Regions from separate parts of the Sporosarcina sp. AD_1 genome, predicted to be linked through region 1. Evidence: predicted binding sites of a transcription regulator. Region 1 holds the regulator's gene; the other holds the start of a gene.
What was found. Region 1 encodes NrdR, which represses ribonucleotide reductase genes. Its sites were predicted from a motif close to AACACNATATATNGTGTT; they were not measured.
Positions count from the first base shown of each region.

Region 1 (6,736 bases):
ATGCCAACATTAGAGGGTGACAAAATGATTATTGGATTGACTGGAAGCATCGCCAGCGGAAAGAGTACGGTGGCGGCCATGCTGAGGGAAAAAGGGTATCCAATTGTTGATGCGGATGAAATCTCAAGGCTTGTAGTAGAGCCGGGGAGTCCTGTGCTCAGTGAAATTGAAGAAGTATTTGGGAAAGAAGTCATCTTGGAGGATGGCCAATTAAACCGTGCTAAACTGGGCGATCTCATCTTCAACGATATTGAAAAGCGCCAGCAGTTGAATGGCATCATTCATCCGGCTGTCCGCAAAGAAATGTTACGGCAGAAAGAGGAATGGATCGCCAAAGGGGCTTCGACTGTCATTATGGACATCCCCCTGTTATTTGAAAGCCGATTACAGCCTTTTGTCGATTCGATTCTTGTCGTTTCGGTTTCAAAGGATTTGCAGAAATCTCGACTGATGGCGAGGAACGGCTTGTCCGAAGCCGAAGCGGAATCCCGGATTTCCTCCCAATTGCCGATGGAAGTGAAGAAACGGGGAGCAGACGCAGTGATCGATAATAATGGGACGCTGGAAGAGACGAAACGCCAGCTTGACGCCGTTTTAACGGAGTGGAAAGCAGAACCTCTATTCTGAAAAGTGGAACATTGTTATTCTTTTCACAAAGTCTATACTCCTGCATAATATGTGTTATACTAATGAACGGATATAAGTTAAAAAGTATAACATACATGCGGGAGGATTTATTTCATGACTACTTCGATAGCTATTAATGGGTTTGGACGGATCGGCAGGATGGTTTTCCGTCAAATGATGATGGATGATGAAGTCAATGTTGTAGCGGTTAATGCTTCATATCCGGCTGAAACGCTAGCCCATTTAGTTAAGTATGACACAAATCATGGCGCCTTCGACGGAGAGGTCGTAGCCGAAGAAGATGCACTCGTTGTAAATGGCAAAAGAGTCAAGTTGATCGCAGAACGGGATCCTTCAAAATTGCCATGGAAAGAGCTTGGCGTGGATGTTGTCGTGGAAGCGACAGGCGTATTTAATTCACGTGAAAAGGCCGCTCTGCACTTGGATGCGGGCGCCAAAAAAGTCATACTCACAGCACCGGGGAAAAACGAAGATATTACCATCGTTCTTGGTGTGAACGAAGAGAAATTGGATATAGAAAAGCATGATATCATTTCTAATGCAAGCTGTACGACAAACTGTCTCGCTCCAGTCGTAAAAGTGCTCAACGATACGTTCGGCATTGAAAACGGATTGATGACAACTGTGCATGCCTACACAAATGACCAGAAAAACTTGGACAACCCGCATAAGGATTTACGCCGTGCACGTGCCTGCGCACAGTCGATCATCCCGACTTCAACTGGTGCAGCGAAAGCGCTAGCGCTTGTTTTGCCTGAATTGAAAGGGAAAATTCACGGAATGGCACTTCGTGTTCCAACGCCGAATGTTTCCCTAGTCGATCTTGTTGTCGACTTGAAACAAGATGTTACAGTGGAAGATGTAAATGGCGCATTCAAAAAGGCAGCTGAAGGGGAAATGGCCGGCATCCTTGCTTTCACGATGGAACCATTAGTATCTGTTGATTTCAATACGACAACGGTTTCAGCAACGATTGACGGATTAACAACAATCGTCATGGGCGATCGCAAAGTGAAAGTGTTAGCATGGTACGATAATGAATGGGGCTATTCTGCGCGTGTCGTTGAATTGACGAAGAAAGTAGCAAATGCATTGAAAGAAAAAGTGAATGCATGAGCTCCCGTTAGGCATGTATTGTATTAGGAAATAGCCGACATTGATAGACTCTGAATGAAAATTAACCTAGCAGATGGAAGGTTCGCTGCTAGGTTTTTTATCTTGTAAATAAAGCTAGTAGAATGGATTCCAGAAAATGTGAGTGGCGAATTTAGTCGAAACTTCGCAATGACAAATATATTTTCCCTTCCGGTTCTGTTATAATGTAGGGTACTAAACGGAAATGCGGAGGAACAATTATGATATGTCCAGCTTGCCACTTTAACGGTACCCGGGTTATCGATTCCAGGCCGGCAGAGGAAAACCGCTCCATCAGGCGACGCCGGGAATGCGAGAATTGCGCTTACCGATTTACGACGTTTGAGAAGGTGGAAGAGATGCCTCTAGTCGTTGTGAAAAAGGATGGCACCCGGGAAGAGTTCAATGGAGAAAAACTACTGAGAGGCTTGATCCGTGCTTGTGAAAAACGGCCGGTTGAGTTGACCTCTTTGAAAAATATCGTCTATCTCATCGAAAAAGAGTTGAGAAGCGCCGGCATCGTCGAGATCAACTCGAAAGATGTCGGAGAAATGGTCATGGAAAAACTGGCGGATGTCGATGAAGTGGCCTATGTCCGATTTGCTTCGGTCTATCGCCAATATAAAGATATTACCGTCTTTATAGAAGAACTGAAAAACTTGCAAAACAAGAAGGACCGTCAATAGGATTGGAATAACGATAATGTAAGAAGGAGGCAACGATTTCGGATGCTCTATAAAGAACTTCAGCCTGTCGATACGTATAAAATAAAACTGTCGCATCCGTTCTCGGACTATGACCGCCAGCTTCTGACGTTGTTTTATCAACCGCTGATCGGCCCGGAGGCCATGAGCCTGTTCTTAACGCTTTGGGCAGATGCCGAGCGGGATAAAGAGAGCGAGTACAACCACTATCATCTTATGAATGTGCTGACGATGCCGCTAGGGAAAGTTTTCGAATCCCGTCTGTCCCTGGAAGGGATCGGTCTGCTTCGGACCTATTGCAAACAGCTGACAGACGATCGTGCATTCATCTATGAACTGCTGACGCCGTTGGATGCAAAATCCTTTTTTGCAGATCCGCTTCTTTCCACCTTCCTGTTCAGCAAAATCGGCGAGCAGGCATACCGGGGCTTGCTTACCCGCTTTGCCTCCGATTTGCCTGTAGAAGATTCGTATGAAGAAGTATCCCGGACGTTTTTGGATGTGTACAAGCCGATCCGTTACGGCGTACCTGATGATTTATCGGATGAGTCCGGACTCCAAAGCCGCTCAAAGTCGACCGGTATCCCTTTTGCTGATTCAGGTTTTGATTTTGGTATGTTACGTGCCGGACTATCTGAGCAGATGGTGCCCAGTTCTTCACTTTCCACCGTATCGAGGGAATTGATCGAAAAGCTGGCGTTCCTCTACTCATTTACACCGCTTGATATGCAAAAAGTGATCATGATGGCATTAGACGACAATCTGAAAATACCAGAAGAAAGATTGCGGAAAGCGGCAGTCGATTTTTATAAAATGAACCGGTCCACACAAGTGCCGGTGTTGGAGAAAGTGTTCCAACAGGCAACTGTGGAAGAAGAGAAACCTGTTAAAAACATGACGCAGGAAGAAAAATTTATCCATGACATGGAAACGACATCACCCGTTGAAGTTTTGAGAGGGTATACAGGAAGCGAGCCTCTTTCAGTTGACGTCCAGCTGGCTGAAAAACTGATCAATACGTATGGTTTTCCGATTGGCGTCGTCAATGTCCTGCTAAACTATGTCATCATCCGCAATGACGGTAAAATTACGAATAATTTTGTGGAACGGATTGCCTCGACTTGGCGCAACAAGAAAGTGAAAACCGCGAAGGAAGCGATGGAGCTTGCGCGAGCTGAGTCTGATCAATACCGCAATTGGCTGAAAGATGGACAAAAGAATACAAACAGGCGAAACCCGGTCCGCGAAGAGAAAGTGCCTGAATGGTTCAAGGAAAATAAAGAGCGGGAGACGCAAAAGGAACAACCAAGTTCAGAAGATCCGGCGATTGAAGAAAAGCGCCGAGAACTGCTTGCTAAATTAGAAGCGATGAAAAGTGGGGTGAAATAATAATGGAACGTATCGGCAATGCGATGAAGCGGGTCATCAATGCACCTGCATTGACTGCCAGGTATGACCAACTTCGAAATGAAGTGCTTGAAAATGAAGAGGTTCAACAATTTCTGGAAGAGAACTCACAATACATTGACAAGTCTGTTGTGGATAAAAGCATCGGCAAGCTGTACGAATTCGTTACTTCCTCCCATAAATGCGAAAGCTGCCCGAATCTGGAAGGCTGCATTAATGTAATGAAAGGCTATGAGCCGAAATTGATCCTGACCGCGAATTACATTGATCTAGATTACGTCATTTGTCCGAATAAACAAATCGATGACGAGCGCAGGAAAGTTTCCAAAATGATTGAGAGCATGCATATGCCGAAAGATGTCATGGAGGCCAGGCTGCATGATGTGGATTTGACGCATGATAACAGCAGGCTGCAAGTAGTTGAAGCGGCAGCACGTTTTATCAATGAATACGAGGAAACAGGAAAGCTTCCGGAGAAGGGTCTCTATATACATGGTCCGTTCGGTACGGGAAAATCGTTTATCCTCGGCGCGCTGGCCAATGAATTGGCCAATCGTCAAATACGGACGGTTGTCGTCTATATACCCGAATTTTTAAGGGAAATGAAACAATCCATCCAAGATCAGACATTGAATGAGAAAATCGACTTCGTCAAAAAAGCGCCGGTTCTCATGCTGGACGATTTTGGGGCCGAATCGATGTCCGCATGGGCGAGGGATGAAGTGCTAGGAACGATTTTGCAATACAGAATGGCGCAAGAGCTTCCGACGTTTTTCACTTCAAACTTCACACTCGATGAGCTTGAGCACCATCTGACATATACCCAGCGCGGGGAAAAAGAAGAAGTGAAAGCAGCCCGTCTGATGGAACGGATTCGGATCATTAGCTCGCCAATCGCACTTCGTGGAAAAAACAGAAGAAGATCTTGATGCATTTTGTGAATTCCTATCACAATGGCTTGATTTTTAGGCAGAGCACATTTATACTAATTTGTATTAAATGATAAAATGTGAAGATGAGGACAACTATCGATTCGTCATCCTACAGAGAACGGGGTCATCGGCTGGAAGCCCCGCAGGACAGAAAATCGATGGACCACCTCGGAGCAGCGACGGGGAAATGAGTATCCGTCGACGGTACCGGCCCGTTAGCCGATTGGAAAGCTTCGTCTTTCCGGCCTTTCTGTGCCGGAGGGAAGGAAGAAGGGTGGAACCACGAACATACGCTTCGTCCCTTTATAGGGATGGGGCTTTTTTTATTGGTTTTTTTAGTTTTTTGTTTATTCCACTAACTAAAAACCAATACGTGCACCATCCGTTCTATTCCAACTAACTAAAAAGGAGAGACTGACCATGTCGGAACAAATCGAATTGAAATTCCCTGATGGAGCGGTTAAATCGTTTCCAAAAGGCACAACTACAGAAGACGTTGCTGGATCCATCAGCCCGGGACTCCGCAAAAGTGCATTGGCAGGTAAAGTAGGAGATCAACTGATCGATCTGAAAACGCCGATCGAGCAAGATGGCGATATCGCGATCATTACACCTCAATCACCGGAAGCGTTAGAAATTCTACGCCATAGTACAGCGCATTTGCTGGCACAAGCGGTGAAGCGCAAGTTCCCGGATGCCAAACTCGGTATCGGTCCGGTCATTGATAACGGTTTTTACTATGATATCGACTCGCCAACTCCGATTACGGCAGAGGACTTGCCTGAACTTGAGAAGGAAATGAAGCGGATCATTGGAGAAAACTTGCCAGTTGTCCGTCACGATGTTTCACGCGAGGAAGCGGAAAAACGTTTCAAAGAGATTGATGATCCATATAAGCTGGAGCTTCTCGAAGCGATTCCGGAAGGCGAGCAAGTATCGATTTATGAACAAGGCGAGTTCTTTGACCTTTGCCGCGGCATTCACGTTCCGTCTACTGGAAAGTTGAAGGAATTCAAGCTGTTGAGCATTGCGGGTGCCTACTGGCGCGGTAATTCCGATAATAAAATGTTGCAACGGATTTATGGTACGGCTTTCTTCAAGAAAGAGGAACTGCAAGAGCATTTGCGTATGCTGGAAGAGGCGAAAGAGCGGGATCACCGGAAGATCGGCAAGGAGCTTCAATTATTCACAAACTCCCAAAAAGTCGGCCAAGGGTTGCCGCTATGGCTTCCAAAAGGCGCAACGATCCGTCGTGTAATTGAACGGTATATTGTCGATAAAGAAGAGAAACTCGGCTATAACCACGTATATACACCGGTTCTAGGAAGTGTCGAGCTTTATAAGACATCTGGGCACTGGGATCATTACCAGGACGGCATGTTCCCGGTCATGAGCATGGATAATGAGGATTTGGTGCTCCGTCCGATGAACTGTCCGCATCATATGATGATTTACAAAAATGGCATCCACTCCTATCGTAACTTGCCGCTCCGCATTGCTGAGCTTGGCACAATGCACCGTTACGAAATGTCTGGAGCACTTTCCGGATTGCAGCGGGTTCGAGGCATGACGCTGAATGATGCTCATATCTTTGTCCGTCCGGATCAAATTAAAGAAGAATTCCAGCGTGTCGTCCAATTGATCATCGAAGTGTATAAAGACTTTAATATCAAGGATTATTCTTTCCGTCTCTCTTACCGCGATCCGCAAGATACAGAAAAGTATTTTGACGATGATGCGATGTGGGAAAAGGCACAAAGCATGTTGAAAGAAGCGATGGATGAGCTGGGACTTGAATACGTGGAGGCAGATGGCGAAGCAGCATTCTATGGTCCGAAGCTTGATGTTCAGGTGAAGACGGCTATCGGAATGGAAGAGACATTATCGACTGTCCAACTAGACTTCCTTCTT
Region 1 covers NZ_JBPVIR010000001.1:326,287-333,022, reverse strand. The annotation lists gene mutM (bifunctional DNA-formamidopyrimidine glycosylase/DNA-(apurinic or apyrimidinic site) lyase) at 1-13, shown strand, start outside; gene coaE (dephospho-CoA kinase) at 25-627, shown strand; gene ACSW3C_RS01660 (glyceraldehyde-3-phosphate dehydrogenase) at 742-1,764, shown strand; gene nrdR (transcriptional regulator NrdR) at 2,004-2,468, shown strand; gene ACSW3C_RS01650 (replication initiation and membrane attachment family protein) at 2,511-3,875, shown strand; gene dnaI (primosomal protein DnaI) at 3,878-4,822, shown strand; T-box leader at 4,897-5,131, shown strand; gene thrS (threonine--tRNA ligase) at 5,246-6,736, shown strand, end outside.

Region 2 (6,736 bases), 270 kb from region 1:
ATCCTCCAGGGTTTCCGCCCCATAGATCCCCGGCTCTCTTTTCCCCAGCCGATTCAGATTCGGTCCATTCAGAACTAGTACTTTCACCGACGCACCATTCCCCTCATCTTTTTCTTTCCCATTTTATCATATCGTTCCATTGTCGCAACCTATTTCGTCGCTTCTTTCGGAAGTTTCTTCATAAAGACCGCAGTCCCTGTGATAAAACGGATGGCCACTGCCACAATCGCTAAAAAAGGATAGGATATTGATCGGAACCCTTCCATCAACGTCGATGGCACGAGAATGCTCCATTCAATGGCAAGTGCTAGGATAATGCTGACAATGAGCGAAGTAATGGTGGGCGGAATCGAACTTGTTAAGGAAATCAAGTAATAGAAGATGATTGTAACGATAAATAAAATAATAAATAACAACGTCCACTTCCAAAGGGCGCTTGATGAACCAAACAGTTCCCAGCGATCTGCCCACCCGACAGGCGACCATTCAATAAAATGAAAAAAGTGCAGTCCTCGCAATGCGACTAACATGCCTACTGATGCGACTAAAGATGTCCATACCATTGTTTTTGTTTTCATTAACCATCCCTCCTATTGGAAAGTGTCGGGACAATCAAGAAATTTTAAACCTATTCTGTGGAGTCCTTGGCGCATTTTTAGTACAATAGAGAAATAATTAAAGATGGGACAAGATCTAAAGCAGTGTACCCGTCAATTAAGAAGAAGGTGTGGGGAGTCCTATGAGCAAAAAGCAAGCACCTGCGTACGGTGGCCAAGCCTTGATAGAGGGTGTCATGTTCGGCAGCCGTGATCATACTGTAACAGCAATTCGCAGGAAAGATAGTTCCCTTGATTATTTTTATCTGCCGAAAAAACAGAAGCCACTCGCGCAAAAACTAAAAAAAATCCCATTTCTCCGTGGCATCGTTGCTTTGATTGAGTCAGCTGGAATTGGTTCACGACATTTAACTTTCGCCAGTGAACGGTATGATGTGATGCCTGGCGAGGAAGTTGAACAAGCACCGGAGGAAACATCCAAACTGACTATGATCCTCGGGGTCGCCGCAGTTGGAGTCCTTTCGTTTTTATTCGGTAAATTCGCATTCACACTCGTTCCGGTCTTTTTGGCGCAGTTATTCGAATCCATTGCTCCAGGCAAGACCGCGCAAATATTGTTGGAGAGTTTCTTTAAATTAATCCTGCTGCTCGGCTATGTCTCGTTAATTTCGATGACCCCTCTCATTAAACGTGTTTTCAAATACCACGGAGCGGAACACAAAGTCATCAATGCATACGAGAACGGACTGCCCTTAACGGTTGAAAACGTACAAGCCCAGTCGCGGCTTCATTACCGATGCGGCAGCAGCTTTTTGTTATTCACGGTCATCGTAGGAATGTTCATTTATTTCCTTGTGCCGGCCGATCCATTTTGGCTGCGGATCGTCAATCGAATTTTACTGATCCCTGTTGTCCTCGGCGTGTCGTTTGAAGTATTACAGTTCACCAACTCATTGCGGAATATTCCGGTCCTCAAATACTTAGGCTATCCGGGATTATGGCTGCAATTGCTGACAACGAAAGAACCGGAAGACGATCAAGTGGAAGTCGCCATCGCTTCTTTCAACAGGCTGCTCGACATTGAAGAACATGGCATCGAAAATGTGGAAGTGGTCCAGCCGGTTGCGGGGTCTTCTTCATCTTCTGCAATCCAAGCAAATTAATGGAAGCTGTAGGTTCACCTGAAAAGGGGACCTGCAGTTTTTTATTGGTGTTGAATAGAAGTAAACTTCCTAAGTCAGTAGATAGGTAGTGCTGGCTGCGAGTTTTGGTATTGTCCTGCTTATAGTTATTGTATTTTCTTTTGCATTTCTTCTCCAAGTGTTCGTTTATCCGTTGGTACCGCTCAATTACCTTCCATAACCTCTCGTATCCTCTGGCGAACTGCTCGTTTAATTTTTCAATCTCTCGTATCTCCTCGCCTACCGCTCGATTATCTCGCCTAACCTCTCGTATCCTCCGGTGAACCGCTCGTTTAATTTTTCATTCTCTCGTATCTCCTCGCCTACCGCTCGATTATCTCGCCTAACCTCTCGTATCCTCCAGTGAACCGCTCGTTTAATTTTTCATTCTCTCGTATCTTCTCGTCTACCGCTCGATTATCTCGCCTAACCTCTCGTATCCTCCGGTGAACCGCTCGTTTTATTTTTCATTCTCTCGTATCTTCTCGCCTACCGCTCGATTATCTCGCCTAACCTCTCGTATCCTCCGGTGAACCGCTCGTTTAATTTTTCATTCTCTCGTATCTCCTCGCCTACCGCTCGATTATCTCGCCTAACCTCTCGTATCCTCTGGCGAACCGCTCGTTTAATTTTTCATTCTCTCGTATCTCCTCGCCTACCGCTCGTTTCTTCCACGGGACATCTCGTTTGTCACCCGCAACCCCTCGTATTGCCAGGCACCACTCGACTCGTGAACGTAAAAAAATCAGGTGAAGAAAAACTGTTCGTTTTTCTCCACCTGATTTATGCTATTTTACAAACCGCATTTCAATTGCGCGTTACAATTTGTGCATGTATTGCAACCACCGATTTCTTCTACTGTCCCTTGTCGGCAAACCGGGCATGTGTTCCCGACTTCTGAACCGATTGTGACGTTAGTAGAACGCAAATCTTGGATTGTGTTAATGAGGACGACTTTTCGTTGCTCAACGATTTCCTCTTCCATCGGCGTTGTTTCCATTACGTTCTCTTCCGCTTTCAGCGTGAGCACCTGGGAATCCCGACTGCCGTCGACGTAAACCGTTCCACCCTTTGCTCCGCCTTTATAAAGACGCTCATAGACACTTTCAACTTGTTTCACGCTGTATCCTCTAGGTGCGTTCACCGTTTTAGAGATGGAGCTGTCGATCCAGCGCTGGATGATGCACTGAACATCAGCATGCGCTTCGGGTGAAAGGCTCATGGAAGAAACGAACCAATTCGGCAAGTGATCCGGATCTGCTTCCGGATTCCGTTTCAAATATTCTTCCACAATGTTCGCTTTCACTTCGATGAATTTGCCGAGACGTCCACTGCGATAGTACGTGAAGGAGAAATATGGCTCCAGCCCTGTCGATACGCCGACCATTGTGCCTGTGGAACCTGTTGGTGCCACTGTCAGCAAATGCGAATTCCGGATACCATGCTCCAGCACGGATTGACGGATGTCTTCCGGCATCTTCTTCATAAAGCCAGTAGAAATATAAGCTTCACGCAACGCTTTTGTTTCCTTCTCATCTTTGCCAATCAAGAATGGGAAGCTTCCCTTCTCTTTAGCCAATTCGATGGATTCACGATACGCAGTCGTCGCAATCGTTTCAAACACTTTATCGACAAGCTCATTACCTTCTGGAGAACCGTATTCCTTTTCACAATAAATTAACAGATCGGCAAGACCCATGACACCAAGGCCAACACGGCGCTCTCCAAGTGCCTGGACTTTATTTTCTTCCAAGAAGTAAGGGGTAGAGTCGATGACGTTGTCCTGCATGCGGACGCCGACACGGACAGTCTCTTTTAATTTTTCATAGTCTACCGTCTTTGTTTCTTTATCTGTCATTTCCGCTAAGTTGACCGCTGCCAAGTTACAGACAGAATATGGGGCAAGTGGCTGTTCCCCGCAAGGGTTCGTCGCGACAACTTGTTGACCATATGCTTTTGCGTTCGTTTCTTTGTTGGCATTGTCAATAAAGAAGATGCCAGGTTCTGCAGAATACGTCGCACAGATATTGATCAAATCCCAAAGGGCACGGGCTTTGATTGTCCGGTAGACACGCACTTCATGGCCTTGTCTTTCCCATTCCCGGACATCTCCGACCTTATGCCATTCCTCATTGTACACTTCCATCTCTTCAGGGGAATAATTTTCCACTGCCGGGAAGCGCAATTCAAAATCAGCATCTTCTTCGACAGCTTTCATAAAGTCGTCTGTCAATGTTACGGAGATATTGGCACCTGTTAAAAATTCTGGATTATGAACTGTATACGTACCGCCATCGCGGAGTTTCATTTCCGCATCACGCAAAATCGCTTCATTGAAGCCGCCCATGCCAGGGATTGTCCGGTAGTTCAAGATTCCTTGATACATCGCTTCTTCCTGTGCTGTCAGCGGTTTGAACTTCAACTTCTCGTTCGCAAGCTTTTTGATCAATTCCTCTTCCGTATTTTCCAGGAGATACCGAAGGATTCGTGGATTTTGCATCTTCGAGATAATAAACTCGCAAATATCCGGATGCCAATCAGCAAGCATGATCATTTGAGCACCGCGTCTTGAACCGCCCTGCTCCACCAAATGCGTCAATTTCGCAATATCGTCAAGCCAGGAGACGGAACCGGAAGATTTCCCGTTCACTCCCCGCGCAAGCGTATTGCGCGGTCGCAGCGTCGAACCATTCGTTCCTACTCCGCCGCCGCGGCTCATGATTTCCATTACTTGTTTACGGTGATCCGAGATTCCTTCTCTGGAATCCGGAACGAATGGCATGACATAGCAATTGAAAAAGGTAACTTCTGTATCAGAACCTGCACCATATAAAACACGGCCAGCAGGAACAAAATTCAAGTTAGACAATTGTTTGTAGAACATGTCGAAAGATGCCTTCCGTTGTTCTTCCGTTTGTTCGACGGATGCTAGTCCAGTTGCGTTTCGTTTGGCAATCTGCTCGTAAAACACTTCCAGTGGCTTCTCGATGACATCCAGTGGACGCGTCACAATGCCCTTTTCCTGTTCTTCCGGGTCATCGATTGAAGAACGGTACTCAGTTTCAATCCAAATATCCGCCTTGCCCGCTTTTTTATCCAAGCCCACGACAAAGCCTAAGCCCCGCGCTGGAAATTTCGGGTCTTCCTTCACTGTGAGGACAACAAAGTCACCCACTTTTAACGTTTTCTTTTCTGTATCCTTAAAAGAATATCTATCTATCATGACAAGCCGCGAAACACCGCTATGCTCGATTTTCATATCATCCGTGATCGGGTGGACTTGCGGGAATCTCGCAATATCCGCGTTCAACTGTGCCTTGTCCAATTTCGGCTCGTCGTGCTTTGAAACAATGACCATGCTTGCGTCCTCCTTCGAATTAATCCACTAAAACACAACATGTTGTATTATGTATATAACCTAATCTACTACATCTTGAAACTACGATCAACGAAGAAAAATATTCTCACAACTAGAAAGCCGATAACGTCGGTATTCGTCGAAAAAAAATGAAACGAAAGTCCGATTTTTACTTTCGATATGTCCAGGAATCCGCCAAATATTTCGTTCGTTCGATCTCCTTGACATACTCCAGTTGTTCAGCCGTTAGTTCCAGCGGTACAAGCGTCATATCAAGTGCCTTCTCAAAACCCGTTGCAAAGGCAGATATGCACTCAGCCACTGAGATCGGACGATTTGTCAGCCGGTCAATGGCGACCGCCTTTTCCGGCAATCCTTTTCGCATACGTTCCCGCGCCTCTTCCGACTCGAATTTAAATAACGAGACGAGCTTCTCTTCATCCAAGCTGAGCAAAATGGCGCCGTGCTGGAGAATTACACCTTTTTGACGGGTCTGCGCACTTCCTGCCACCTTCTTACCTTCCACAACGAGCTCGTACCAGCTTGGTGCATCAAAGCATACGGCACTTTTCGGTTTACGCAGCCGTTCATTCTGCTCCTCCGTAACCGGTACAGAAAATTCCGCTTGCAGACCAAGATTCCGGAATCCTTCCAACAGGCCGCCCGAGATGACCCGGTATGCTTCCGTTACCGTCTCAGGCATGTCCTCGTAATCCTCCCTTACGATGACACTGTAGGTCAGTTCATGTTCATGAAGGACGCCTCTTCCGCCTGTCGGCCGTCTGACGAAGCCAAGATTATGCCTCTTTACGGCTTCCATATCAATTTCCTTTTCCACTCGCTGGAAATATCCAATTGACAAGGTGGCAGGCTGCCATTCATAAAAACGCAGAACCGGTCCAATTTCCCCTCTGCTATGCCAATCTAGAAGCGCTTCATCGAGCGCCATGTTAAAAGATGGCGAACACTTTCCGGAATTAATGAAATGCCAAACCTCTTTTTCCATACCGATTCCCCTTCCAATCAACAATGTTGCCGACCTAGAAGCGGAAAATGCCCATGCTAATAAGCAGCGGCATCCCTTGTCCAGGTCGGCGAAATATTCTTTTATGCTTGCCGATTCATTACAACGAATTTCATTTTATCATTCTCATTGAACATGTGCTACTTAATCTTTATAATGGACTTATAGAAAGAAAGGGGAAAATCGAAGTGGATTTATATATCTTAGGGGCGGTCGTCCTTCTCCTCATCCTCTACATCGTCATCACGATGTTACGCCTGCGAAAAGCGGTCACAAACTTGACGCAAGAGGATTTTATCAACGGATACCGGAAAGCGCAGCTTATCGATGTGCGGGAACCAAAGGAGTTTGAAGCGGGCCATATTCTCGGAGCGAGAAATATCCCATACTCCCAGTTCCGGCAGCGTTATAAAGAAATCCGTGCGGATAAGCCCGTCTACTTGTACGATCAAAACGGCGGCAAAAGTGCAAGAGCCGCTCTTTTCTTGAAAAAGAAAGAGTATACACAGCTCTTCCACCTCCAAGGCGGATTCCGTACGTGGACAGGCAAAATCAGAAGCAAATGATGGCAAAGTTCTTCCTTCGGGAGGAACTTTTTCTATTGCAATAAATTCCC
Region 2 covers NZ_JBPVIR010000001.1:58,403-65,138, forward strand. The annotation lists gene aroQ (type II 3-dehydroquinate dehydratase) at 1-87, opposite strand, end outside; gene ACSW3C_RS00300 (hypothetical protein) at 150-578, opposite strand; gene ACSW3C_RS00305 (DUF1385 domain-containing protein) at 740-1,720, shown strand; gene ACSW3C_RS00310 (vitamin B12-dependent ribonucleotide reductase) at 2,532-5,096, opposite strand; gene ACSW3C_RS00315 (lipoate--protein ligase family protein) at 5,266-6,102, opposite strand; gene ACSW3C_RS00320 (rhodanese-like domain-containing protein) at 6,369-6,686, shown strand.
Region 2: the regulator NrdR is predicted to act here: its motif matches at 5,128-5,145, upstream of ACSW3C_RS00310 (vitamin B12-dependent ribonucleotide reductase).